2 regions of the Paenibacillus sp. J31R109 genome follow, and region 2 is predicted to be linked to the other one. Evidence: predicted binding sites of a transcription regulator. Region 2 holds the regulator's gene; the other holds the start of a gene.
What was found. Region 2 encodes CtsR, which represses protease genes until heat stress. Its sites were predicted from a motif close to ATGGTCAATAAAGGTCAAACA; they were not measured.
Positions count from the first base shown of each region.

Region 1: clpP (ATP-dependent Clp endopeptidase proteolytic subunit ClpP) is a predicted target of CtsR. The motif match lies at 10,515-10,535, and genes of this name have one in related genera.

Region 1 covers NZ_JCAUAR010000017.1:19,441-34,198, forward strand. The annotation lists gene AC58QT_RS28995 (ribose-phosphate diphosphokinase) at 1-167, shown strand, start outside; gene AC58QT_RS29000 (tetratricopeptide repeat protein) at 452-2,188, shown strand; gene trxB (thioredoxin-disulfide reductase) at 2,298-3,245, shown strand; gene AC58QT_RS29010 (ROK family glucokinase) at 3,405-4,352, shown strand; gene rapZ (RNase adapter RapZ) at 4,426-5,313, shown strand; gene AC58QT_RS29020 (gluconeogenesis factor YvcK family protein) at 5,458-6,441, shown strand; gene whiA (DNA-binding protein WhiA) at 6,447-7,379, shown strand; gene AC58QT_RS29030 (HPr family phosphocarrier protein) at 7,527-7,796, shown strand; gene AC58QT_RS29035 (stalk domain-containing protein) at 8,009-9,772, shown strand; gene clpP (ATP-dependent Clp endopeptidase proteolytic subunit ClpP) at 9,846-10,427, opposite strand; tRNA gene AC58QT_RS29045 (tRNA-Arg) at 10,597-10,668, opposite strand; gene AC58QT_RS29050 (sugar-binding transcriptional regulator) at 10,932-11,954, shown strand; gene gap (type I glyceraldehyde-3-phosphate dehydrogenase) at 12,042-13,049, shown strand; gene AC58QT_RS29060 (phosphoglycerate kinase) at 13,171-14,352, shown strand; gene tpiA (triose-phosphate isomerase) at 14,386-14,758, shown strand, end outside.
Region 2 covers NZ_JCAUAR010000030.1:1-14,758, reverse strand. The annotation lists gene cysS (cysteine--tRNA ligase) at 1-479, opposite strand, end outside; gene cysE (serine O-acetyltransferase) at 476-1,132, opposite strand; gene gltX (glutamate--tRNA ligase) at 1,476-2,933, opposite strand; gene ispF (2-C-methyl-D-erythritol 2,4-cyclodiphosphate synthase) at 2,973-3,458, opposite strand; gene ispD (2-C-methyl-D-erythritol 4-phosphate cytidylyltransferase) at 3,455-4,162, opposite strand; gene AC58QT_RS33890 (PIN/TRAM domain-containing protein) at 4,264-5,331, opposite strand; gene AC58QT_RS33885 (nucleoside triphosphate pyrophosphohydrolase family protein) at 5,485-5,880, shown strand; gene pssA (CDP-diacylglycerol--serine O-phosphatidyltransferase) at 5,960-6,718, opposite strand; gene disA (DNA integrity scanning diadenylate cyclase DisA) at 6,804-7,883, opposite strand; gene radA (DNA repair protein RadA) at 7,923-9,290, opposite strand; gene clpC (ATP-dependent protease ATP-binding subunit ClpC) at 9,505-11,949, opposite strand; gene mcsB (protein-arginine kinase McsB) at 12,011-13,072, opposite strand; gene mcsA (protein-arginine kinase activator protein McsA) at 13,096-13,602, opposite strand; gene AC58QT_RS33850 (CtsR family transcriptional regulator) at 13,616-14,077, opposite strand; partial or broken rRNA gene rrf (5S ribosomal RNA) at 14,651-14,758, opposite strand.

The DNA.
Region 1 (14,758 bases), on a different contig from region 2:
ATCACCCTAGCATTAAAGAAGTCATTATTACGGATTCGATTGCGATTCCAGAGGGCCATTCAAGTAAGTTTAATGTACTTTCTGTGGCACCATTGTTGTCCGATGCAGTTCGTATTATTACAGATGGCGGTTCCCTATCCTCCCTATTTAAATACGGCGGTGTATAAGGAAACTTAATAAATCACCTTTGAAAACGAAGCTATATCAGGAAGTGGGTTCGACATCGAATCTTGAACGAAATCCGGGAACTGCGGTACTCACGTAGGCTCACCTACGCTCCGTTCCTCGTTCCTCGGATTATCGTCCAACCTTCTCGGTTTTGAAAGGCGACTTTTTAAGTCTTTATTTGTATAGAAACCAGGTCCAAATCTTACCTTCGGATAATGTTTTTGGCTTCTTAGCGATCTATGGTATAATTTGAGTGTAATCAAATTGCCGGAGGTGTCTTGCTATGGAAAAGAAAAAGCGCATATCCGAAGCGCCAAAACCAAAAGTTATATCAATTAACATGGATGCCGCATTCTTTTTCGAGAGAGCGGTTCAATCTTTGGATCGGTTTCATTATGATAAGGCATTGAAATATTTCCGGCGGGCGGCAGAGTATGAGCAGGATAATCCTGTGAATCACTGCAATCTCGCAGGAGTTCTCTCCGAAGTGGGCAATTATGACGAGTCGAACCAAATTTTGCAGCATATCCTTGAAACCATCGATCCCGAGATGACAGAATGTCACTTTTATATGGCGAACAACTATGCCAACATGGAAAACTTCGAGCAGGCAGAACAAGCATTGGTTCGGTATTTGGAGAATGACCCCACAGGGCAATTCATGGACGAATCCGAAGAAATGATGGAAATGCTGAGCTACGAGCTTGATCGTCCCGCCCCTCTCACTAGCATCAAGAGTCGAGAAGGGCTGTTCGAGCATGATAAGGCCCGTGCGTTGCTGGAGGAAGGTAAGTTCGCAGAAGCGGTAAGGCAGTTGGAGAAATTAGTGAAGAAACAACCTGATTTCACCGCAGCCCGCAACAATTTAGCGCTGGCTTATTATTATATGGGCCAGTTCGAGAAAGCAATGGAAACGATCCGCGAAGTGCTGGTTATCGATCCTGGTAACCTCCATGCACTTTGTAATATGGCGATTTTCCATCAGCATTTCGGCAACAAGAAGGAACTTGCAGAGCTTACTGAGCTGTTAGGTAAGACGTTTCCGTTCCAACAGGAGCATGTGTTTAAGCTGGCAACGACGATGGGGATTCTTGCTCAACATGAGAAAGCGTACCATCTGTTCAAACGTCTGCTGAAAGCTGGGGACGGAGGTACAGACCCTTGCTTGTATCATTATGCGGCTGTTGCTGCGTGCCATATTGGTCGTTTCTCAGAAGCGTACCGGTTATGGAAGCAGGTTCAGAAGTTGGATCCAGGTGCTGAAATCTCGAAGTTCTACTTAGAGCAGCTACGGATAAGAGAGAAATCAGCGCTTCCGCTGACTTGGAGCTATCACTATCATCTGCCATTCGAAGAGCAGTTCCGTGCACTTGAGAAATCAACGCAAGGCATTCCTGATCAACTGAAGAAAGACCCGCTTGTGCGGTCATCATTCTTCTGGGCTTTGCGTCATGGCGATGTAGAGACGAAGCTTCAAGTGATTCAAGCCTTTGGTTTGATTGCGGACAACGAAGTGAGAGACGCTCTTCAGGATTTCATTCTAGATCACAAAGAGGATGATTATTTGAAGAAGGTTGCCATCTTCGTACTGCGAAGCATGGGCATTCGCGAGTCCCTTCCTGCCTATCTCGAGAATAAGGACATCATGGTAGAGGCTTCTCCGTACTCGCCTCATCTTCCCGTATGGGATGCAAGTTGGCAGCGAGTCATGGAAACGGCGCTATCGCATATGCACAAGCGTTACGATATGGTTCAACAGTATGACTTAGAAATTCTGTGGGTCGAATTTTTAACGAAGATGTACCCGAATGTGCCTAAGATTCTCAAATCGGAGGGCTGGGCGGCAGCGTTAGAATATTTGATTGCCAAAATGCATCGTCGTACGATTTCCTATCAGGAAGTGGCTACACGATATGGTGTCACGGTTTCCACGGTTAGTCGGCATGTGAAGCTCATTGACGACACCTGTGGTTTACGCGAAAAAATGGATGCGATTTTCAACAAGTTTACAAATCTTTGATGGCCGAGCTTGATCCCTTTATGAAAGTTTCGGCTTTCATACATATAGATGAATGGATTGTTAAACTAAAGATAGCTTTCCTCAGGAAAGCACCTAGGAGGGAAATCATATGTACAAATCAGTCGTAGTAGGAACAGGACCATCCGGTCTAACAGCAGCTATTTACCTAGCGCGTGCCAACCTTAGCCCGCTAGTTATTGAAGGACCAGAACCAGGCGGTCAGTTGACAACAACTACAGAAGTAGAGAATTTCCCAGGATTTCCCGAAGGGATTATGGGACCTGAATTAATGGAAAACATGCGCAAGCAGGCTGAACGCTTTGGCGCTGAATTTAAAACAGGTTGGGTTAACTCTGTTGAATTGACGAACCGCCCTTTCAAACTACAAGTTGAGGGTCTAGGCGAAATCGAAACAGAAACACTGATTATTTCCACAGGTGCGTCTGCAAGATTGCTTGGAATTTCAAATGAGAAAGAGAACATTGGGCGCGGCGTAAGTACATGTGCAACGTGTGATGGCTTCTTCTTCCGTGGTAAAAAGATTATCGTCGTTGGCGGTGGTGACTCTGCTATGGAAGAGGCCAACTTCTTGACTCGTTTCGCTTCAGAAGTGCGTTTGGTTCATCGCCGCGATGAGCTTCGTGCCTCCAAGATCATGCAAGACCGCGCTCGTGGTAACGAGAAAGTGAAGTGGTCGCTGAATAACACGCCGTTAGAAGTTGTAGCGGGTGACAAAGGCGTTACTGGCCTTAAAGTGAAAAACAACCAAACAGGTGAAGATGAAATCCTTGAAACAGACGGTATCTTCGTAGCCATCGGGCATACACCGAACACGAAGTTCCTCGGTGGACAAATTGACACAGATGAGCATGGTTACATCGTCGTGAAACCAGGTACGACAGAGACGAATATCCCAGGCGTATTCGCTTGTGGTGACGTGCAAGATACGAAGTATCGTCAAGCTATTACAGCTGCTGGAAGCGGATGTGCTGCAGCGCTGGAAGCTGAGAAGTTCCTTGAAGGCAACAGCGTACACGACTGGAGTATTTCTCTGTAAGTCGTTATGGCAATTCAGTTAACGTGGAGGGCTACGCTTTCCACGTTTTCTCTTTTAACAGGGTATGGATGAATCTTGACCTCCCGGCAGTGTTGTCTTATAGTGGGAACAGGAGCAAATGCCCGAAAATTTTATGATTATTCATGAGGTGACCTTGTAATGTCCAATCAAATTTATATCGGTGTAGATCTAGGCGGCACGAATATTAAAGTAGGTATTTGTGATGAGCAAGGTAAGCTTCTTAAGACGTTAGAGGGTCCAACTTCACCAGAACTAGGTGCAGAGTCAGTCCTTGAACGTATTGCGCAGTATGTACGTCAAATTGTCGAAGAGTCTGAGTTTTCGTGGGAGCAAGTAGCAGGAATTGGCGCAGGCTTAGCTGGATTTATGGATATTCCAGAAGGCTTCGTGAAGTTCTCTCCGAATCTGCAGTGGCATAACGTACCGGCGAAGAAGACGCTTGAAGCACTTCTGGGTAAACAAGTTAAAATTGATAACGATGCGAACGTTGCTGCTCTTGGAGAAGCTTGGGCTGGCGCAGGAGCGGGCATTCCGAACGTAGTATGCTATACGCTTGGAACGGGTGTTGGCGGCGGTATCATTATTAACGGTAAAATTTATCAAGGGTCTGCTGGCATGGCTGGCGAGCTTGGTCATATGTCCATCGTTCCTGACATTGAAGCGATTCAGTGTGGATGCGGACAAATGGGTTGTCTTGAAACGGTTTCTTCTGCAACAGGCATAGTTCGTATGGCTAAGGAAGCGGTGGAACGCGGTGAGCGTACATCATTAGCCCTCCACGAGAAAATTGAAGCTAAGCATGTGTTTGATGATGCGAAAAGCGGAGATGAAGTGGCTTTGCGCATCGTAAATCGTGCTGCTTATTATATTGGGCGTTCCATGGCGGCGTTAGCTGTTGTGATTAATCCTAAGCGCTTCATTATTGGCGGTGGCGTATCGAAAGCTGGAGAAATTCTATTCCAACCTATTCGTGAAACGTTCCTTAAATTTACACCAGAAGCAGCTGCTGAAGGCGTTGAGATCGTTGCTGCGACACTTGGCAATGACGCAGGCGTTGTTGGAGCTGCAGGGTTGAATTTGCGCTAGAAGGCTAGACCGGGTTCGTAGATGAACAGGACAGAGCTGGTCTGCGAAAGCCCCCCAAAGGAAGGTGTCATTCATGGAAGAAAACCACCCTTTAGCGAAACTGGTCATCATTACAGGAATGTCGGGTGCAGGCAAGACTATTGCTGTTCAAAGTATGGAGGATCTAGGATTCTTCTGCGTTGATAACTTACCTCCCGTTTTAATTCCGAAGTTTGCTGAATTAATCGTGCAATCGATGGGTAAAATCGGCAAAGTAGCTTTGGTTATTGATCTGCGCGGGCGTGAATTTTTCACTTCGCTCCAAGAGTCTTTACGGTATATCCAAGAGAATTACACGCTTAGCTACGAAATTCTATTCTTGGATGCGACCGACGGGACACTTGTTCAGCGTTACAAAGAAAGTCGACGTCGCCATCCATTGGCGCCAGATGGGGCGCCACTTGAGGGAATAGGTCTTGAACGTAAGCTGCTAGAGGAACTCAAAGGTTTGGCTACGCAGGTCATTGACACTAGCAGTTTGAAGCCCGTGCAGTTGAAGGAAAGAATCATTTCCAGGTTCACCAATCTAGAAGCTAATCGCATATCTATAAATGTTATCTCATTCGGTTTCAAGTACGGTGTCCCTATTGACGCTGATCTCATCTTTGATGTGCGTTTTTTGCCCAATCCTCATTATGTGGAGCAACTGCGACCACAAACGGGTCAAGATCCTGATGTCTACGACTATGTGATGAAGTGGTCGGAGACACAAGAATTTCTGACGAAGCTGCTGGATATGCTGAATTTCTTAATGCCTCAGTATAAAAAAGAAGGCAAGAGTCAGGTTGTTGTGGGTATTGGCTGCACAGGAGGCAAACATAGATCAGTTGCCATTACGGAATATCTAGGTAAAGTCATGGGGAACAGTGAAACTGAAACCGTGCGTCTAAGTCATCGCGATTCCGAGCGGGACCGTTTATAGACGGCTATGTGACCCCGTTAGAGAGTATAAGTTTCCGATTACGAAAACTGCTTTCTAACTGGCGATAAAACCTTCCTATTACAGCGGTCGCTCAGCTTTGAACGACTTCGATAGAGGTTTTCTCATTAAGAGGGTGAAAGAAGTATGGAGCTTGGTCAATTACAACGTAAGCCCCGAATAGTCGTTATTGGCGGTGGAACAGGGCTCTCGGTTATGCTGAGAGGACTGAAGGAAAAACCGGTTGATATCACTGCTATCGTGACCGTTGCAGACGATGGAGGAAGTTCGGGTATCTTGCGAAGCGAACTGCAGATGCCGCCTCCGGGAGATATTCGAAATGTGTTAACATCACTAGCGGATGTCGAGCCTTTATTGTCTTTGATGTTGCAGTATCGATTTCAGAATGGTACAGGTTTAGCCGGACATAGTCTGGGAAATCTAATACTAGCGGCATTGACAGATATTACAGGTGATTTTGTTACCGCTGTGCAAGAAATGAATCGCGTATTTGCTGTTCGTGGAAGAGTCCTTCCGGCGTCGAATCAAGCGATCGTGTTGAAAGCCATTATGGAGGACGGGACTTTAGTCGTTGGGGAGTCCAAAATACCGAAGGCGAATGGACGAATCAAGAAAGTATTCATTGAGCCGGCGGGTGTAACGCCACTCACCGAAGCGATTCAAGCTATACGTGAGGCGGATGCCATCTTGTGCGGACCTGGCAGTTTATATACCAGTTTGCTGCCGAATCTGCTTGTTCCAGGGATAGCGCAGGAGATCGAGGCTTCGAATGCTGTGAAATTGTTCATATGTAATGTCATGACACAGCCTGGCGAAACCGATGATTATTCCGTGAGTGATCATCTGGATGCGATTTATGAACACTTAGGTCAGCATTTGTTCGATTATGTGATTGTGAATAATGGTGAGATTCCACCGCAGGTGCAAGCCAAATATGCGGAAAAAGGTTCAAAAGCGGTTCATTTAGATTTGGATGAAGTGACGAAAAGAGGATATCGAGTAATTGCCGATCGTTTGGTCTTATTCCGTACTTATCTTCGTCATGATGCAGAGAAATTGAGTGACCATATCTATCAGCTCGTCGAAAGCTGGCTGTTAAGGAAGAAGTGAGTCCCTTGTCCTTTGCGGCAACAACCAAAAAAGAATTAACTTTAATCAATGATTCGGAGCCGTGTTGTGAAAAAGCGGAACTGTCCGCACTCATTCGGATGAATGGGGCTGTACAGTTAACGAGTCAGCGTGTTGTCTTGGATGTATCTACGGAGAACGCAGCGATAGCTAGGCGGATTTACTCGCTGATCAAGAAGACGTATAATACACACACGGAGCTACTTGTGCGTAAGAAAATGCGTCTTAAGAAGAATAATGTGTACATTGTTAGGGTTCCTGGTCAAGTACAAGAGCTGCTCAGTGATTTAAAGATTGTCTCTGAGGGATTCATCTTTACGACGGGGATTAACAAAGACATTATTCGCGGCAATTGCTGCAAGCGTGCTTATCTTCGGGGAGCTTTCATGGCTGGCGGTTCTGTTAATAATCCGGAGGGATCTTCCTATCATTTGGAAATCGCTTCGATTTATGAAGAACACTGTAAAGCATTAACACAGCTTGCGAACAAGTTTGACTTGAACGCCCGTTTCATTGAACGCAAGAAAGGGTTCGTGCTGTACATCAAGGAAGGCGAGAAAATTATCGAATTTCTCAACATCATTGGGGCTCATCAGGCGCTGTTGCGATTCGAAGATGTCCGCATTATGAAGGATATGAGAAATTCCGTTAATCGCATCGTGAACTGCGAGACGGCGAACTTGAACAAAACGATCGGAGCCGCTGTTAGGCAAATCGAGAATATTCGGTTGTTGCAACGTGAGATTGGTCTAGATAGCTTGCCTGAGAAGTTGAGAGAGGTTGCGGAGATTAGACTTGCGCATCCTGACTTGAATTTGAAGGAAGTTGGTGACATGCTTTCGGGCAGTGTTAGTAAGTCAGGTGTGAATCATCGCCTGCGAAAAATAGACGAATTAGCCGAAAAACACCGAAATTCGTAGATAAGACGGGGCTGTACATCGCTTGTATAAGTTTTTCGCATTTTTTCTAGTGTACTTGAAGGAAAAATGCTATAATATTAAAACATAAGGTAAACGCTGTTATTAATAGTAATCCATATAAGCTCCACACTAGGGGGAATTAGTTCCATGTCCAGACGTCCAGTCGTTGTGAAGTTGAGAACAGGACTTCATGCCAGACCTGCGGCATTGTTTGTTCAAGAGGCGAATAAGTTTTCATCGGAGATCTTTGTTGAGAAAGATGAGAAGAAAGTGAATGCAAAGAGCATCATGGGAATTATGAGTCTTGCGATCAGCACAGGGACCGAAGTCTTCATAAGTGCAGAAGGTTCGGATGCAGAGCAGGCTGTAAACGCTTTAGTCACATTAGTCAGTAAGGAAGAGTTGGAAAACCAATAATTTCTTTAAAAGCCACCTTTCGAGGGGGCTTTTTTGCACTTTGTAGAAGCGATTGAGGAACATTCTAAAAGTGTCAAATTTGTTAACAAATGGTGGTAGGGAGAAACCTTTTTCATTCGGCTACGTCTAATAAGCGTGGTTGTGACGGATAAGGCTATTTGCATTTCTTAGCCGCCGCCTACCCTAAGCTTGAAAGAAGGAGCCGAAGTGAAATGAATGTAGTAAAGAAAGAAATGATTGCTCTACTTGCTGTACTCGTATTTCTAGTAAGCACACTTACAGCACCGGCTGCGCACGCAGTATCAACAAGCTCGTCCTTTATTTTACTTTATATCGATAAAGCAGAAGCATTTGTGAATCAGGAACAGATTCATCTAGAGTCGCCATCAACGATTATTGATGGAAGTACCTTTGTTCCGGCCAAATTCTTGGGTGATACGTTAGGATTTAAAGTGGAATGGAACGAATTATCTCGTACGATTCAAATGACTCCGTCAGGCTATAACATTGTTCTAGATTCCGATCACAAGACGGTGACAACGAATGGGGTCGACATTCCATTTAATTCAGTGGCTGCGATTGTGAATGGCAAGTTGCTGGTGAAACTGACATGGTTAGCTGATTACATGGGTGCAAAGTACACGTATAACAATGAACTAAGACGTGTAGAAATCGTACATTTTAAAGCGCCTGAGGGCATCTACATCGATCAAGATAGCAATTCTCGCCCAGTAGCCAAGTTTGCGACTGCGAAGCCTACATACAGGCTTGGTGAGCCTGTTAAGTATTTGGATTTGAGTTATGATCCAGATGCAGAAGGTATCGTATCTTTCGATTGGACAGGGAAACAAGAAGCATTCTTTAAAGCTGGCCAATATCCAGTGACCCTAACCGTGAAGGATGGTCATGGACATGTAAGTAAATTGTTCAAAAGCTATGTAACTGTGGTGAATGAACCGTATTTATCTGAAGTAGAGTTCCCGATATACATGAAGCCGGTTGGCGGGTTCATCAAAACGAACTGGGCGACCATTTGGAATCATTTTAATGAATTGCCAATGCTTCCGAAGGACGTGAAAGAAGTACAAGGGCGTACGCTGCTTGTCAGCGACAGTCCGGAAGAATTCACATCCAGCGGTATTTTGTATCAAGATAATATCAATGGTAAAGCTCGTTTATACGCGGATCATATCAATGGTACGAAAAACAAGATGACAATGGCTATCTTCGCTACAAACAACACGGATAAACCGATTACGATCAAAACAACAAACAAAGGCGAAGTATATCCTTCTGTTTACGCGAACTTGATCGGTAGCGAAGCTTCGGTGGATTTCTTGCTTAACAATGTGTACACGGATGAAATGACGGTTCTGCCAGGGGCAAGCTATGTGTATGCGAAATTGCCTGAGTTCTATCCTGGGCAAGGTGTGAATCTGTTCTATGATGTGGAGACGAATGGCGAGCTTCAAATGTCCTTTATCGCAACGGATAAAATGCTGACGCCAACGACAGTAAAGGAGTTGCCTTTACTCGCCTTTAACGGGCATGTTCGCGGGACGTTCCCAGTTTCTGAGATTCAATGGAAAATTGACGCTTCCAGCTTTACGAAACCTTCCGTCTTAACGATCGGTGATAATAAAACAGATCCGTTCGTCAAAGGTTATGATGTGATGCGTAAGCAAGATGTGGAGAATGGCGGCAACTACGGTGTGGTCTATAAGATTCATGCGGATAAGCCGCGCAAAATGGCTGTGATGATCATGGCCAGAGGCGGTGTGTTCAAAGGGCCGTTCAAAATTAACGGTGAGATCATTCCTGTGCCTTACTCCGGTGTTATTACCGCGTTCGACGGCATGGAAGTGTTAGCGCGCACGACAGGGACGGAAGATGCACTCGATATTGAGTTTACACCTCCAGCAGGCTCGGCGTTCCCGATTGATTTAATTTTCTACCCATTGGAAGATTTGAAATAAGACAAACAAAAAACCAGCCGATCTTCAGCGCTCAGGAGCGTGAGGATCAAGCTGGTTTTTTTCATGTATAAAATTAGACGCGTTCGATGACTTTATCGATGAGTCCGTATTCGGCTGCTTCTTTAGCACTCATGAAGTTATCACGGTCTGTATCCTTCTCGATGCGCTCGAACGATTGTCCTGTACGCTCTGCAAGGATCGTGTTCAGGTTGTCTCTCATTTTCAAAATGCGCTTCGCGCGAATTTCGATATCAGAGGCTTGGCCTTCAGCGCCGCCTAGCGGTTGGTGAATCATGACTTCGCTGTTCGGAAGCGCGTAACGCTTGCCTTTGGCACCAGCTGTGAGCAAGAATGCGCCCATGGAAGCTGCCATACCAACGCAGATCGTGGATACGTCTGGTTTGATGAACTGCATCGTGTCGAAGATCGCCATACCAGCTGTGATGGAGCCGCCTGGGCTGTTAATGTAAAGCGAGATATCTTTATCAGGATCTTGTGCGGCCAAGAAGAGCAACTGAGCAATGATGGAATTCGCCACAACATCGTTGACACCCGTGCCTAAGAATATAATGCGGTCCTTCAGCAAGCGAGAGTAGATGTCATATCCTCTTTCACCGCGCGCGTCCTGTTCGACGACCATAGGAATAAAACTCATGAGAATGACCTCCTTGGGGTTGGGTTACCTACTATTGGGTACATACTATTTACAGTATCTACAAGTATGATAACGAAAAAACCTCCGAAGGTCAAGAAAGGTCAAACTAAACATAAAAAAAATCAGCTAAGGGCTGATTTGGGGTACTGCCTATCTGATTATTACTGGACGCGCCCGAAAGGAATCGAACCTTTATCTCAGGCTTCGGAGGCCTACGTCATATCCATTGGACCACGGGCGCATAGTTTAGAAATAGTGAAGCAAGGGTTATTATAAGTCAGCTTTCTAGAAAAAGCAAGATGGTAAGCCCTTACAGACCCATTTGAAGAAAAATGTTTGAACAAATGTTGAATGTTGCGCAGGAAATGGTTATAATAAGAACTGTAATCGAGAAACAATATAAGAAATGCGCAAGGAACTTTTTTTTCACCCGGGTGGGACGCAAAATGTATACCCGGGACATAAAACGTCCAACAATGGATCAGGAGCGTTCAAAGTCGTCCTATGAGAGAGATTCTAGACATACAGAAACAGCTCATGCCTGATCTTATGGACATCATGAAGAAGCGGTACTCGATTCTGCAGCACATCTTGGTTTCCGGCGTCGTTGGAAGAAGGACCTTAGCGTCCTCACTCGACATGACGGAGCGCGTGCTCCGCGGTGAAGTTGATTTCTTGAAGGAGCTTGGGCTTCTGGAATTTGACGCAAGCGGTATGAAGATCAGCGAGTCTGGTCGTCAGTTGCTGGAGGATATGCAGCCGATCATTAAGATGGCTTTCGGTCTGACAGATTTGGAAGACAGTATTGCCAAGGCATTTAACCTGTCGAATGTGATTATCGTTCCAGGGGATTCCGACACGTCGGTATTTACGAAGAAGGAGCTTGGACGCGCTGGCGCGGCTGCCTTACGTAAATATATTGCCAAAGATGATATCATCGCGGTTACGGGTGGATCCACGATGGCGCAAATAGCCAATAACCTGGCACTTTCATCATCAATGAAAGGCAGCTTGTTCGTTCCTGCACGCGGTGGACTTGGTGAAAGCGTGGATATGCAAGCCAACACGATTGCTTCCATCATGGCTAAGAAAACTGGCGGGAAATACAGATTGCTGCATGTGCCCGATCATCTTGGAGAAGAAGCGTATCAATCGCTCATTCAGGATCCACAGATTCAGGAAGTTGTTGACGCAGTGCGCAGTTGTCGCATTGTTGTACATGGTATCGGAGATGCTATGGTCATGGCACGCCGCCGTAAGGTGGATGCAGGGACTACGAGTAGTCTGACAGCCGATGGGGCGCTTGCTGAGGCGCTTGGCTATTATTTTGACCGTCAAGGGAATGTGGTTCATAAGATGCCGACAGTCGGATTACGGCTTGAGGATCTGCATCGGGTGGAAGTGGTCATTGGTGTCGCTGGCGGGAAGAGCAAAGGTGAAGCCATTGCTTCTGTGCTCAGACATGGGCAGGAAGATGTACTAGTAACGGATGAAGCAGCGGCTTTGGAAATTATGAAGCATGTATGACGAAGAAGTTTGACATCATAACGTGTGCCCTTATCGGCTTACGTTTTGAAATATATAAAATGCATGTAAACCTAGGAGGAATTGACTATGACAACAAAAGTAGGTATTAACGGTTTCGGACGTATTGGTCGTAACGTATTCCGCGCAGCATTGAACAACCCAGATGTACAGATCGTAGCAGTAAACGATTTGACTGACGTTAAAACATTGGCTCACTTGCTTAAATATGACACTACTCACGGTAAACTAGACGCTACAGTTGAAGCTGGCGAAGGTGAATTGATCGTTAACGGTCGTTCCATCAAGGTTTTTGCTGAGCGTAACCCTGGGGATCTGCCATGGGGATCTGTAGGCGCTGAAATCGTAATCGAGTCCACTGGTATTTTCACAGCGAAAGAAAAAGCAGCTCTTCACTTGAACGGTGGAGCTAAAAAAGTTATCATCTCCGCTCCAGCGACTGATGAAGATATCACAATCGTACTTGGTGTTAACGAAGACAAATACGATCCAGCTGCACACACAATCATCTCCAACGCTTCTTGTACAACAAACTGTCTAGCTCCTTTCGCAAAAGTAATCAACGATCAATTCGGAATCGTAAAAGGTATGATGACAACTGTTCACTCTTACACAAACGATCAATCCGTTCTTGACGTTCCACATAAAGACCTTCGTCGTGCTCGTGCAGCAGCTGAGAACATCATTCCTTCCAGCACTGGTGCAGCTAAAGCAATCGGTCTAGTTCTTCCTGAGCTTAAAGGCAAATTGAACGGTATGGCTATGCGTGTTCCTACACCTAACGTATCCGTAACGGATTTGGTTGTTGAGCTTAAAGTTAACGTAACTGTTGACGAAGTAAACGCAGCTTTGAAAGCAGCTTCCGAAGGCCCTATGAAAGGCATTCTTAACTACACAGAAGATGCACTTGTATCCAGCGACTTCAATGGTGACCCAGCTTCTTCCACAATCGACGCTTTGTCCACAATGGTAGTTGGCGACAACATGTTGAAAGTAGTTTCCTGGTACGATAACGAGTGGGGTTACTCCAACCGCGTTGTTGACTTGGTAGCTTTCATCGCGAAAAAAGGTCTGTAATTTCATAATCATCACATAAAAAAACCACATGAAGGGGAGAAGCGATTCTCCTCTTTATGTGCGATTTACTATGTAAATGGATAGAAGCGGAAGAAAACCATACGTTCAGGAGGCTTTTACGATGAATAAGAAAAGTGTTCGCGATGTTGAAGTAGCTGGTAAAAGAGTATTTGTTCGCGTTGATTTCAACGTGCCTGTAGAAAACGGTCAAATCACTGACGATACCCGTATCAGAGAAACGCTTCCTACAATTAAATACTTAGTAGAGCAAGGCGCTAAAGTTATTCTTGCAGCGCATTTTGGTCGTCCAAATGGACAAGTGGTGGAAGAGCTTCGTTTAACACCAGTTGCTGCGAAATTGGCTGAGCTTCTTGGTCAAAACGTGATCAAAGCGGATCAATCCGTTGGTGAAATCGTAAAAGCACAAGTGGATGCGCTTGAAAATGGCGATGTTCTCCTGCTTGAAAACGTTCGTTTCAACGAAGGTGAAGAGAAGAATGATCCAGAGCTTGCAAAAGCTTTCGCTGATCTTGCTGATTTGTTCGTGAATGATGCATTCGGTGCTGCTCACCGTGCGCATGCTTCAACTTCAGGCATCGCAGCTTACATCCCAGCTGTTTCCGGTCTTTTGATGGAGAAAGAGCTTGATGTTCTTGGTAAAGCGTTGAACAACCCTGAGCGTCCTTTCACAGCGATCGTTGGTGGTTCCAAAGTAAAAGACAAAATCGCAGTTATTGAAAACCTTCTGAATATTGCAGACAACGTCTTGATCGGCGGAGGTCTGTCCTATACATTCTTGAAAGCTCAAGGCTACGAAATCGGTAAATCTCTTCTAGATAACTCCAAACTTGATCTTGCGCTTAGCTTTATTGCAAAAGCAAAAGAAAAAGGTGTTAACTTCTTGCTTCCTGTAGATATCGTTGTTACAGATAAATTCAGCGCAGATGCAAACACGCAAATCGTTGATATCGACAGCATTCCTGCTGATTGGGAAGGCATTGATATCGGGCCGAAAACACGTGCTCTTTACGCAGACGTTATCGCGAAATCCAAATTGGTTGTTTGGAACGGACCGATGGGCGTATTCGAAATCGAACCTTTCTCCCACGGTACACGTGCAGTAGCACAAGCGTGTGCAACATCTGAGGGTTACACAGTAATCGGTGGTGGAGATTCCGCTGCAGCAACTGAGAAATTCCACTTGGCTGAGCAAATGAACCATATGTCCACAGGCGGCGGCGCTTCCTTGGAGTTTATGGAAGGTAAAGCATTGCCAGGCGTAGTAGCACTTAACGATAAATAAAAATTATTTCCCCATAAAAAAGGAGCCTGACTCATGAGCAGAACACCGATTATCGCGGGTAACTGGAAAATGTTCAAAACCGTTTCCGAAGCAATCAGCTTCGTAAACGAAGTAAAAGGCAGCACGGTTGAAGGCGTAGAGGCAGTTATCTGCTCCCCTTTTACTAACCTACCTGCACTTGTCGAAGCTACAAAAGGTACAAACGTACACGTTGGCGCACAAAACCTTCACTTTGAAGATAACGGCGCGTTCACAGGTGAAATCAGCGGCGTGATGCTGAAAGATCTTGGCGTTGAATATGTCATCATCGGCCACTCCGAGCGTAGAGCTTACTTCGCAGAGTCCGACGAAATCGTGAACAAGAAAGTCGTTGCGGCTTTCAAACACGGCTTGAAACCAATTCTTT
Region 2 (14,758 bases):
AAATTTTGCTTAGAGAGCTTGCCGTAATCCGTGAATTTCTGCGTTCTATAATACACATCGCCACGCGCTTCATACGCGAAATCTTTCTCCACAAGCGCAGCAATGAAATCGATAATCTCTTGAATATTTTCCGTTACACGCGGATTCAGCGTAGCATCATGAACACCCAGGGCTTGGATATCTTCTAAGAAAGCCGCGATGAACGTTTCGGCAAGCTCTGGCACGGAAACCGCCATCTCCTCGGCTTTCCGAATCATTTTATCATCCACATCTGTAAAATTCGTTATATACGTGACTTCATACTGCTGCGACTCCAAATAACGACGAACAACGTCGAAAAATATAACAGGCCGGCCGTTACCAATATGAATGTAGTTATAGACCGTTGGACCACATACGTACATCTTCACTTTACCAGGCTCAATGGGAACAAACTCTTCCTTCTTGCGAGTTAACGTATTATATACTTTGAGTGTCATGTTCTCCTCAATTCTCCATTCTTCTTCCGTTCTTCTTCAAGCTGGTATTTCAAATCATTGATTTGACTCTGTAATTCTTGGAAAATATCGACGATCGGATCGGGCAAATTACCATGATCCAATCTATTCACACGGACGCCGTCCCGCTTCACAATCTTGGCAGGAACGGTTACAACCGTACTATTGGAAGGAACCTCGCGAATAACAACTGCATTAGGGCCAATACGTGCATTTTCACCTACAAGGAAGGATCCGAGAACTTTGGCTCCAGACCCAATAACTACATTATTGCCAATTGTTGGGTGTCTCTTACCTATTTCTTTCCCTGTTCCCCCTAAAGTAACTCCTTGATAAAGGATGACATCATCCCCGATCTCACAGGTTTCCCCGATAACAACACCCATTCCATGATCAATAAACAACCTTTTGCCGATCGTTGCTCCTGGATGAATTTCGATCCCTGTCATGAACCGGCTAATTTGTGAAACGATACGTGCCAGGGTATACATCCTTCTTTTGTAAAACCAATGCCCAATCCGATGTGCCCAGATCGCATGAAGGCCCGAATACGTAAATACAACCTCAAACCAACTGCGTGCGGCAGGGTCGTTATCGAATACGGCGGATATATCAGATTTGATCGTTGACCACATATGCTCACCTACTTGCCTAGAATAATGGGATAAAATAAAAAAAGCCCCTGCAGCCCTAAGGCTGCAGAGGCGTGGTTATCGCGGTTCCACTCTGCTTGGTGACTCGGAAGTCTCCCAACTCAAAATCCCGTAACGTGGGTGTTCCGGCTGCACCTACCCTACTCATGGTGAGTATTCGGCGCGGCTGCTCCCAGGTGCATTTCTGATTACAAGGATTGGATAACTCACAGCCAAAGCCTTACGGCCTTGATTATCCTCTCTGCTAAATCCTCACTTAACCATACTCTCCTGCTCATCGCATTTCGTATTTCATTGAGTTAAGTATAGCGAAAAGAAACCCGCTTTACAATAAGCTCTGTAGACGTGAAACGACTTTTTCTTTTCCAAGAAGGAAAAGAGACACATTCAAATCCGGTCCATGGACTTGACCTGTCAACGCGGAACGCACAGACATGAACAGTTGCTTCCCTTTGAAGCCTGTTTCTTTCTGTACCGCCTTAAGCAGTGCTGGCATCGCTTCAACAGTGAAAACTTCTGCTTGCTCGACTTGAGCTAAGAAGCTCGTCAGCACAACAGGGACATGCTCTTCTTTCAACACAGCAGCAGCTTCCTCATCAATAATCAGCTCTTCCTTGAAGAAGATCGCGGACAAATCCACAATTTCCGCCGCGTAACGCATTCTTTCTTGATTGAGGCCAACCAACGCCTCTACCCATGCCCCAGTAGTCGCGTCCAAGTCGCCTTGTTGAAGGTAGCCAGCTTTACGCAAATGAGGCAGACAAAGGTCTACGATGCGGGACAGCGGTGCCTTTTTCAAATAAGCATTATTCATCCAGTTCAGTTTATCCATATCAAACACAGCCGGACTCTTAGATACACGATCCAGATCAAATTGTGCGATCAATTCTTCCTTCGTGAACATCTCTTCTTCCCCGCCAGGTGACCACCCCAGCAACGCAATAAAGTTCAGTACAGCTTCAGGCAAGTAGCCCAGCTCTTTGTACTGTTCGATAAACTGGATGATCGACTCATCCCGTTTGCTCATCTTTTTACGATCTGTATTCAAAATCAAAGACAAATGCGCGAAATCGGGAATAGGCATATCCAGTGCTTCGTACATTAAGATTTGTCGAGGTGTATTGGAGAGATGCTCTTCCCCGCGAATAACCAAATCGATTTTCATCAAATGATCGTCTACGATAACAGCAAAATTATAAGTTGGGATCCCATCTGGACGCGCAATGATAAAATCGCCAATGCCATTGGAATCGAATTCCACATGCTCGCGAACCTTATCTTCAATGGCAATAATACGATCCGCTGGCACACGGAAACGCGTTGAAGGCACACGGCCTTCCGCTTGATACGCTGCGATTTGCTCAGCCGTCAGATGACGACATTTGCCAGAGTATCCGCCCATTTCACCACTTGCTTCTTGCTCAGCACGCTCTTGCTCCAGATCCGATTCCGAGCAATAGCAGCCGTAGGCGTGACCGCTTGCCAACAACTTATCTTGATAAGTTTTGTAAATATCTAGTCTCTCCATTTGACGGTAAGGACCGTAAGGGCCGCCGATATCTAAGCTCTCATCCCACTCTAGACCAAGCCATCTCAAACCATTCAACTGGTCTTGGATGCCAGACTCCTTATGACGGGTTTGATCTGTATCCTCAAAGCGCACAACAAAGGCGCCACCTGTCTTACGAGCTAATAGATAATCAAACAGCGCCGTACGGGCACCGCCAATATGTAAATGTCCAGTCGGACTAGGTGCATAACGCACGCGTAAAGGCTGACTCATTGTAGTATCCCCTTTTCTTCTTCCATGCATGAATACCTGTTATTTTATCACATCACGAATTAAACAAACAACCGATTGTGCGGCAATTCCCTCACCACGGCCCGTAAATCCAAGCCATTCTGTCGTCGTCGCTTTGACGTTGACTTGGTCGATCTCAGCTTCTAGCGCCGCTGCGATAATTTCAGCCATTTGCGGGATGTAAGGCAGCATCTTCGGTTTCTGAGCGATAATCGTAGAATCTGCGTTCCCCAATTTATAGCCTTTCTCTTTCGCCAATTGCCATACGCGTTTCAACAAAACTAAGCTATCCGCATCTTTGTACTCGGCCGCTGTATCCGGGAAATGCTTCCCGATATCGCCGAGACCTAGTGCGCCCAAAATCGCGTCACTAATCGCGTGCAGCAGCACATCTGCATCGGAGTGCCCCAGTAACCCTTTTTCATAAGGAATCGTTACGCCTCCAATGATGCATTTACGCCCCTCTACCAACTGATGAACATCAAATCCATTCCCTACACGTATCATATCTGTTCCTCTCCCCTTACGTTATGTAAAATCCATTCTGCCCATGGTAAATCTTCAGGTGTCGTTATCTTAATATTATAGTAGTCCCCTTCTACCACATGCACGGCAGCGCCTAAACGCTCCACTAAACTCGCATCATCTGTACCCATGAACTTATCCAGCTGTGCTTGCTCATGTGCTTCCTGAAGGAGTGAAAGACGAAAAGCCTGCGGCGTTTGGATCGCCCACAAGCTTCGTCTATCCGGTGTCGATTGAATGCGCTTATCCGCTGCATCCACAACCTTAATTGTATCCTTCACAGGGACGGCTAAGACAGCTGCCCCTACGTCCTGTGCTTTTTTCAGGCACTCGAACATATGTTCTTTCTTTACGAAAGGGCGAACACCGTCATGAACAAGCACCCATTCTGTGTCCTCTTGCAAGGCATGGAGACCTCGTCTAACGGAATCTTGACGCTCCGCGCCTCCTGCTAGCACACACGTTACTTTCGTAAGTGCATAGCTCATGACATAGCCGTTGCAGCGACTCACATCATCTGCACCAACAACGAGAATAATTTCATCCACTTCATGTATGTTTTGAAATAATTGCAAGGTATGTACCAGAATTGGCTTCTGTCCCAGTTGCAGGTATTGTTTGCTTTCTGCTGTACCCATGCGCGAACCCTTGCCCGCTGCAACGATAATAACTCCTAGCTTCCCCATAAGTCCTCCAACTTGGCGCTTTCCGAGCGAAAGCTTTCTTCGTAATCATAGGCCCAAGTTAACTTGAAAGAGCTATGTTACATCTCCTTATCATACTGGTTTTACTGTGCTTTTTCCAATAGTTTTGGTTTCGCAAAAATCATTCGACCCGCTGAAGTCTGCAGCACGCTCGTTACCATGACTTCCAGCGTCATCCCGATGAAATCACGCCCACCTTCAACAACGATCATTGTTCCATCATCCAGATACGCTACACCTTGTCCATGTTCCTTGCCGTCTTTAATGACTTGAACAATAATTTCTTCTCCCGGTAAGACAACTGGCTTCACCGCATTCGCAAGATCGTTGATATTGAGCACCGATACACCTTGTAGTTCGCACACTTTATTCAGGTTAAAATCGTTCGTAATCACTTTCCCTTGAAGCACTTTCGCTAAGCGCACCAACTTGCTGTCCACTTCAGCAATTTCTTCGAAATCCCCTTCATAGATGAGGACTTTCACTTCAAGTTCTTTTTGAATTTTGTTCAAAATGTCCAACCCGCGACGACCACGGTTTCGCTTCAGTAAATCTGATGAGTCTGCAATATGCTGCAGCTCTTCCAAGACGAACTCAGGAATCACTAGGGTCCCCTCGATAAAGCCCGTCTTGCAAATGTCGGCGATCCGGCCATCGATGATGACACTCGTATCCAAAATCTTGTGCTCTTCGTAGGGGCGATGTGTCTGCTTCTCAGGCCCTCCAGAGCGACTCTTCGCAATAGCCTGCACGAGCTCTTCCCGCTTGCTGTAGCCGATACGGAAGCCCATAACACCCAATACAGCTGAAACGAGGAATGGCAAGAATGGCCCTGCCCATTTGGCTTGCTCTAGCACAGGGAAAAGCATAACTGAAACAAGCAATCCAATCACAAGACCAAGGGTACCGGAAAGCAAATCGGACACGGGAATATCCGTGACATTGCGTTCTCCTCTCATCAGTAAATTTATACCGATATTAGCTACCCACGCGGAAATCAGAAACATCCCTACTGCACATAAACTATTAATCCAAAATACTTGTCCTGCTGAACTTACGACATCCGTAGTAGAAAGGAACGCATCGCTCCACCTATAACCTAAACTGCCACCCATGATCGCCAAAATGATTTGTACCCACTTCTTCATCACAGATTCACCTCCTGCATCAACTTTTTTTGAGCCTTATTACAATTATGTTCCAATTTATGCAACGTTAATCACTTCTTTAGTCGGAAAATTGAAATATTAGAGGGCATCCATTATAATGAAATGGAAGTTACCAACCAACCAGAGGTGGATGGAATGAGCTCCTTGACTTTAAAGCAGTTCCAAGATCAAGTATCCGAATTGTTACTCCGTCACCGTAGTCTGCTTGATGTCTTATCCAAATTTCAACAGTCAGGCGCAGCTGCCAACCGTTCCGTGGTGAAATCCATTACCGAATGTGGATGTATTCAGGTTCATGCAGCTAAGCAAGAGTATCATCCAGAGATGACTTTGGATGAGGCTAAGGATGTTCTTCGCACCCACGTATCTGGTCACTTATGTGAGCAATGCATTGAGGTCGTAAGTAGCGAGCTAGGCAGGAATCTCTTCTACATGTCTGCGCTTAGCAACATTCTTGATATTAATTTGGAGCAAGTCGTTGAAAACGAATCAAAAAAATGCACAACACTGGGCCTATTCAACATGTCATGATGATCAAAACAAAAAAGCATTTATTTTCTTCCTGAAGGTTCAGGGGAAAATAAATGCTTTTTATTTTCGAACACCGAGCTTACACGTCAGATTTCACTGAATTGTTGTCGTCTACGCCGCGTCTTTTGTTTTTTCTGCGAAGATTACGGAGACGGATGAAGTATCCATCAACGTTTTTTTTTAGGCCGTAAAGAGCGTACATCAGAAGCGGTACGAAAATCATTTTGGAAATGGATTCTGGCCATTTGATCGCAATCAAGATTGCTGCTGCAACGATAATCGGAGTGATCCAAATCGCTGCTTTGGGAATACCCGCTTTTTTGAAGTTTGGATATTTCACTGTGCTGACCATTAAGTATGACAATAGAATTGTACTTACAAGAAGTACATAAACGTTAATATCGTTCACGAATAGAGCTAATGTACAAAGAACACCGCCTGCGGCTGGAATCGGTAAACCGATGAAATAGCCTGGCGTACCGGCAACAACATTGAATCTGGCTAACCGCAGCGCTCCACAGATCGGGAAGATCGCTGTAACAATCCATGCAAAAGCTGGACTAATGACGGTAGGGTCGTTAAACGCAACTACGTACATGATAAAAGCAGGAGCGACACCGAAAGAAATAACATCGGATAAGGAGTCTAATTCTTTACCGAACTCACTTTGAGCGTTCAACGCTCTCGCGACACGTCCATCGAGTCCATCCAATAGCATAGCGACAATGACAAGCACAGCAGCGATGCCGTGTTCTCCACTGAAGGCTAGGATAATCGATAGTACGCCTAGGAATAAGTTCCCTACTGTAAAGAGACTGGGAATTGATTTCGTTAACATATGTTTTTGTCCACCTCTGGATTTACTATACCCTAAACTTGACTTCATGAAACCTCAACAATGATACTTTATGATTGTATCCACTTTAAATATGTCTGTCAATGAACACTTGTTCCTGAATTCTTTTGAGACCTTCCTTTATGGCGCGGGCTCTCACTTCTCCGATTCCGTCAACTTCATCCAATTCCTCGATCGTCGCCATCATCATGTGTGGCAAGTAGCCAAACTTCTCCACTAGATTACCAATAATGATCGAAGGTAACCGCGGAATTTTGCCTAAAATGCGGAAACCACGTGGGGAAACCGGCTCTTCTGCAATCGAATTGGTATGAGAATACCCAAGCAATCGAATGATTTGCTGGGGCTCGAGCAGCTCGTCAGAAGACAGGCGCTTCAAACCAGCCTGCATCTCCTTGACTCTTTCCTCTGATAATTCTCTTACATAATCTTTTACGAGCAAACGCGCTTCAAGTTCCGCATTCCCAACAAGTTCTTCTAATTGCATACTAATTAGGCGTCCTTCGTTGCCAAGTTCGTTAATATAACGATTAATTTCCGCTTTAATACGTAATACCATCTCGAATCTGGCAATGACATTTGTAATATCATGAAGGGTAACTAACTCTTCAAATTCGGATGCACTCAGGTTCGTTAAGGATTGATCTAGAACAACCTTGTATCTCTCCAACGTCTGGATCGCTTGATTTGCTTTAGTCAGGATAACACCAATATCTTTCAGTGCATATCTTAAATTACCTTGATACAGCGTAATGACATTCCGTCTTTGGGAAATGGAAACGACCAATTTATTCGTCTGCTTCGCCACACGTTCCGCGGTTCGATGTCTAATCCCCGTTTCCGAAGAAGAAATCGATGAATCCGGGATTAGCTGTGTGTTCGCATATAGGATTCGCTTGATGTCCTCGCTAAGGATAATCGCACCGTCCATTTTGGCAAGCTCATATAAATAGTTAGGTGAAAAATCGCAATTGATGGAGAACCCGCCATCCACAATTTCAGTTACCTCTGAACTGAAGCCTACAACGATCAGTCCACCCGTTTTGGCGCGTAAGACATTCTCCAATCCATCACGAAATGGCGTACCAGGTGCTACCAATTGGAGCAATTGGCTCATCACATCTCGTTTCGTCTCTTCTTTACTCATCTTTTTCCTCCTGAAGGCTTATAGCTTGCAGAACTCACGTTAACCTAGTGCTGCTTTCAACGCCTCTGCCACCGTGTTTACCCCAATAATCTCCATCCCTTTCGGATGTGTCCACCCCTTCAAACTTTTCTCAGGCATAATCACTCTGCGGAAACCAAGCTTCTCTGCTTCCTTCACACGTTGATCAATCCGAGATACACCGCGGACCTCTCCAGTTAAGCCGATTTCTCCGAACACAACATCAAAAGGCTGCGTCGATTGATCTCGGAAACTAGATGCGATACTAATGGCAATTGCCAAGTCCACGGCTGGTTCATCTAGTTTGATTCCGCCTGCCACGTTGAGATAAGCATCTTGATTTTGCAAAAACATGCCCATTCGCTTCTCTAAAACGGCGATAATTAGCGAGAGGCGGTTATGGTCAACACCTGTCGCCATCCTCCTAGGAGAAGGGAAATTTGTCGAAGAGACGAGTGCTTGAATTTCCACCAAGACGGGACGTGTCCCTTCCATACTAGCTACAACAGCAGAACCTGCTACACCAAGCGGTCTTTCCGAAAGAAACAGCTCAGATGGATTGTTGACCTCTACGAGACCAACCTCTTGCATTTCAAAGATACCGATTTCATTTGTTGAGCCAAAACGGTTCTTCACCGCTCTTAACACACGATAAGAATGATGCCGCTCCCCTTCAAAGTAGAGCACACAATCGACCATATGCTCCAGCATTCTAGGCCCTGCTATTGCCCCTTCCTTCGTCACATGCCCGACTAGGACCGTTGCAATTCCCTTACCCTTAGCTATTCTCATAAAATGGCCTGTGCATTCTCGAACCTGTGATACGGTTCCAGGTGCCGAAGTGATTGCTGGGTGGAACACGGTTTGAATCGAATCGATCACCAGAAAATCGGGGTTCGTTTCTTGTATAGCTTCCTCGATAAGCTCGAGATTCGTCTCACATAATACATATAGCAGCGGAGAGGTGGCATTTAAACGATCTGCGCGGAGCTTCGTCTGCTTAATCGATTCTTCTCCTGATATATAAAGGACTTTTTGCTGGGCTTGTGTGAGTTCGAAGGACGTTTGTAGAAGCAAGGTTGATTTTCCGATACCCGGATCTCCACCAACGAGGATAAGTGACCCAGGGACAATGCCTCCGCCTAGGACACGATTTAGTTCTTTGTTGCTTGTAACAACTCTTGGTTCAGAGCTGCTTTCTATATGTATGATGGGGATCGCTTTTTCTTTCGTTTTGGGGATCGAAGATGTCATACCCTGCGTACGAACGACAGTTTCAATTTCTTCCACCATCGTATTCCAAGACTGACACCCTGGGCATTTGCCCATCCATTTCGGTGAATCATAGCCACATTCTTGACAGCTAAATTTGGTTTTTTGTTTACTCATTGAAGAAATTGCTCCTTACTATGGGGATATCCTTTTTGGCTATCCTTACCAATAAAGTTTACCATTTTTACGTTTCTCATGAAAGTGCCGAAAGAAACAAAATAAACAGCTACTCCATCTTTCGTGGACAGGATTCGTCATATATTTCCCTTAATTTAAAAAAGCATCTCACTCCACCCTCATCGGATGAAGTGAAATGCTTCTTCACTTACTTTTATTTCGTTAATGAGACGCCTTCGCCCTTCAGGACAACCAGTTCGCCTTCATTCTCATCAATGGTCAGTGAATCGCCTTTGGCGATATTGCCTCTGAGCAATTCTTCCGATAAGCGATCTTCAATATGTTTCTGAATCGCTCTGCGCAATGGACGTGCACCATAGGTTGGATCAAATCCTTCCTTAGCCAGGAACATTTTCGCCTTGTCCGTTAACAAGAAATCAACTTCTTGCTCTTTTAGACGCTTGCGCAGATCATCAGCCATTAGGCTAACGATTTGTGCAATATGTGCTTCGTCCAAAGAGTGGAATACGATGATTTCATCGATCCGGTTAAGGAACTCAGGACGGAAGCTTTTCTTCAACTCGCCCATCACTTTGTCTTTCATGTTGCTATAGTCTTTACCAGCATCCAGCGCAGCAGTGAAGCCCAGTGAAGAATTTTTCTTGATCATGTCCGCGCCGACGTTGGAAGTCATAATAATGAGTGTGTTGCGGAAATCAACGGTACGACCCTTGGAATCCGTTAGACGACCATCTTCTAGCACTTGCAGCAAGATATTAAATACTTCAGGATGTGCTTTCTCGATTTCATCGAGCAAGACGACTGAATAAGGTTTGCGGCGAACTTTCTCCGTCAGTTGGCCACCTTCTTCATACCCTACATATCCTGGAGGCGCCCCTACTAAACGGGAAGTTGAATGCTTCTCCATATACTCGGACATATCAATCCGAACAACGGCGTTGTCATCTCCGAAGAGGGATTCTGCTAGCGCACGTGCAAGCTCGGTTTTACCTACCCCAGTTGGTCCTAAGAAAATAAAGGAGCCCATCGGACGCTTCGGATCTTTCAAACCAGCTCTTGCGCGGCGAATCGCTCGGCTTACAGCTTTAACGGCTTCTTCTTGTCCAATGACACGCTCATGAAGGATATCTTCCATCTTGAGCAAGCGATCCGTTTCTTCTTCCGCAAGTTTGCTAACCGGGATTCCCGTCCAGCTCGCTACGATTTGCGCGATATCATCTGGCGTCACTTCCGTGTCCAGACGGCCTTGCTTCTCTTTCCACTCGTTCTTCGTGGAGTCTAGTTCTTCGCGAAGCTTTTGTTCCGTATCACGAAGTCCTGCTGCTTTCTCGAACTCTTGGCTCTGTACCGCAGCGTCCTTCTCTTTACGGATATTCTCCAGCTTGCTTTCAAGCTGCTTCAATGATGGTGGCGTTGTGTACGAACGCAATCTCACCTTAGAACTCGCTTCATCGATCAAGTCGATCGCTTTATCCGGCAAGAAACGATCTGTGATATAACGATCAGATAGCTTTACAGCTTCTTGAATCGCAGCATCCGTAATTTTCACACGGTGATGTGCTTCATAACGGTCACGCAAACCATACAAAATTTGAACAGCCTCTTCAGGTGATGGTTGGTCTACTGTAATCGGTTGGAAACGACGCTCTAGGGCAGCATCTTTCTCAATATATTTGCGGTACTCATCGAGTGTTGTAGCACCGATACATTGCAGCTCGCCTCTGGCAAGAGCCGGCTTAAGGATGTTGGAGGCATCAATCGCACCTTCCGCTCCCCCAGCACCAATCAACGTATGAAGCTCATCAATGAACAATACGATATTTCCGGCTTGTCGAATTTCGTCCATGATTTTTTTGAGGCGATCCTCGAATTCACCGCGATACTTCGTTCCAGCTACAACAGAGCCCATATCCAACGTCATAACACGTTTATCTTTCAACGTTTCCGGAATTTCATTGTTAATGATTTTTTGAGCTAAGCCTTCGGCAATCGCCGTTTTACCAACCCCTGGTTCACCAATTAGAACTGGATTGTTCTTCGTTCTGCGGCTCAGAACCTGAATGACACGCTCAATTTCTTTGCTACGCCCAATAACAGGATCCAAATGACCCTCTTTGGCGTAGGCGGTCAAATCTCTTGCTAACCCGTCTAATGTAGGCGTGTTCACATTCGGATTCGTACCATGGCTAGGCGACACCGTTTCGCTGCTGCCCAGCAATTGAAGAACTTGCTGACGCGCTTTATTTAAGGAAACTCCAAGATTGTTAAGCACTCTTGCAGCTACGCCCTCACCCTCACGGATAAGTCCAAGCAAAATATGTTCAGTCCCCACATACGTGTGACCTAATTTTCTCGCTTCATCCATCGAAAGTTCGATCACTTTCTTAGCTCTAGGCGTATACGCGATGTTAGTCGGTTGCTCTTGCCCTCTGCCAATTAGAGATTCGACTTCATCTTGAATTTTCTCAAGACCAAGGCCGAGCGCAACGAGTGCTTTAGCAGCAATGCCTTCACCTTCACGAATAAGTCCAAGTAAAATGTGCTCTGTTCCAATATTGTTATGTCCTAATCGAACAGCTTCCTCTTGAGCAAGAGAAAGCACCTTCTGCGCACGTTCCGTAAATCTGCCAAACATCATAGCGAACACCTCCAAAAGTAGTATATCTATAGATTTCCTAAAGGATGATTCTTATCTTACTTTATACCCTGCCGAATTTCTCGCGAATCAGTTCCGCCCGTCGCATATCCCTTTCATCCGCATTCAGCTTCTCACCTGCATATTGCTGAAGGAACCCAGGCTGCGTCATAACTAACAATTCATTGAGCACATTGGAGGATACATTGTTGATGATGCCGAGGTCAATCCCCAGCCTTACATCTGACAACCGTTGAGCCGCTTCCTTAGAGTCAATAATCCCTGCATAGGATAGAATACCAAGGGACCGATTAACACGATCAATAATCCGCATTCTAGACTCTTGCAATAGCTTATGTCTCGCGGCGCGTTCATGCTCTATAATTTGCCTCGCTACACTATATAAATTATCAATGATCTCTTCTTCCGATTGACCTAACGTAATTTGATTAGAGATTTGGAATAGATTACCTAATGCTTCGCTGCCTTCCCCATATAATCCTCTAACCGTCAACCCAACTTGTGTAACTGCGGATAAAATACGATTAATTTGCTGACTTAGTACTAGAGCAGGCAGATGCATCATGACCGAAGCTCGAATCCCCGTGCCGACATTTGTTGGGCAGCTTGTTAGATAGCCTCTTTTTTCATCGTATCCATAATCCATGTGTGTTTCAAAAATATCGTCAATCTGATTCGCCAGATCCCAAACCTCTTTAATCTGGAAGCCAGGACATAAACATTGTATGCGAAGATGGTCTTCTTCATTGATCATAATACTAATCGACTCATTATCGCTTAAAATAACGGCACCATTTCTGGATTCATTAGCTAAATTAGGACTAATTAAATGTTTCTCCACTAGCACCATTCGCTCGAGCTCATTCAACTCTGCTAATGGAATGAGCGAGAAGTTGCTTATCGTCTCCAACTCTTCATTCTCAAGAACACCAGATAACTGTTCCAGCACTTCTTGGGATTGTTGATTGGTTGCGAGCATGGGATATGGATAATCTCTTAGGTTACGAGCAATACGGATCCGACTGCTTATGACAATATCCGACTCTGGCCCTTCACCCTTCATCCATTCGCTCAAAGCATCTCCTGTAAACCGCTGTAATGTCACTGGATTCACACTCCCTTACAAACTTACATACCCGCAATTTTCTTCTCAATCTCACGAATTTGGTCACGTATCTGGGCAGCCTGCTCGAATTCTTCGCTTTCGATACAGGTCATCATATCTTTCTTCAAAAGATCGATTTCACGCTTGCTTTGAATAATACCGCCACTTCGCTTGGGAACTTTCCCAACATGCACGATATTTCCATGCACTCGCTTGAAAAGAGGATCTAGTTTAACCGAAAAACTCTGATAACAGGACCCACAACCAAACCGACCTAATTTACTGAATTGCGAGTACGTAAGACCGCAGTTATCACAGCGGATAGCCTGAGACTTTGCCGCGGACAGTGGTTCAAAATCAAGTAAGCCTGATAGTAAATTGTGAATCGAAAAGCCGTTCGATGTTCCTGGAATCATCTCGCCCTTCTCGCGGGCGCAATTCTCACAAATGTGGAACTCGTTCTTGTCTCCATTCACAATCTTCGTGAAGTGAAGAGTCGCCGGTCGTTTCCCGCATTCCTGACAAACCATTCCATCTGCCTCCTTATCTGCTAAGCAAGGATATCAGCATTGCTTTGAGAATCTTAGCCCGAATTTCATCGCGCAGCGGGAGTTTAAAGGTCAATACATCTCTGGATATCGCTGCCCGAATCAGGTTAGCTTCTCTGGTGGAAATATAATGCCCCTCTTGCAATTGATAAATGAGCCCCTCTGAGGTGACTTGATCAATGTGGGTATGAATCGTACGGAAGATGTGATCTAGAATAGATCCATGACTCTTGAGCTCGATTTTCTGAATCCGAATATAGCCGCCGCCTCCACGTTTACTCTCTACGACATAGCCCTTTTCCAAGGTAAACCTTGTACTGATGACATAATTGATTTGAGAAGGTACGCATTGAAACTGGTCTGCCAAATCGTTCCGTTGAATTTCGATTGCTCCTTCCGAACTTTGTTGCAGGACATGCTTTAAATACTGTTCAATAATTTCTGATACATTGCGCATCAATTCGGCCTCCCAGATTTCTAGAAGTAAATTGACTTTGACTTTCTTTGACCTTAACTAAATTATAATCATTTCCTTTCTTTTTGACAAGTACTGCTCCTAAATTGTCTCCCACTACGTATCCGATAGCCTTATGTGAACCTTACTATTGTTGACCTTACCTAGGTATTTATTCGAAAGTTATTTAAATAAAAGCTTTTACTGCCGCTCGATTTACCAACATTCTACTTTGTATCACATATCCCGCTACTTCATTTGTGGAACCTCGGGGTCTAAATGTACTCATTGATTCCATTGATTGAAATAGATGGATTATGTACAGTAAATTCAGCTGTATTTGCCTCATTGGGCGATATAAATGGATTTTGTACAGCTAATTTCGATGTTGGAGTCAAAAATCAAGAGTTCAGCTATTTTTAGCTGTAGGTTTTCCATCTAATTCATTTTTTTCGGGCAAATCGATGATATTTACTGTAGTTTCTACAGCTATTTCGGTTTCATCGGGATCTACCGTCACCGATGGAACGCAAAAAAGAGTCTTACCTAGATTTCTCTAAGTAAGACTCTTTCATTGCTTGGCAACGTTCTACTCTCCCAGAACCCTGCGGTTCAAGTACCATCGACGCTGGAAGGCTTAACGGTCGTGTTCGAGATGGGAACGCGTGGATCCCTTCCGCCATC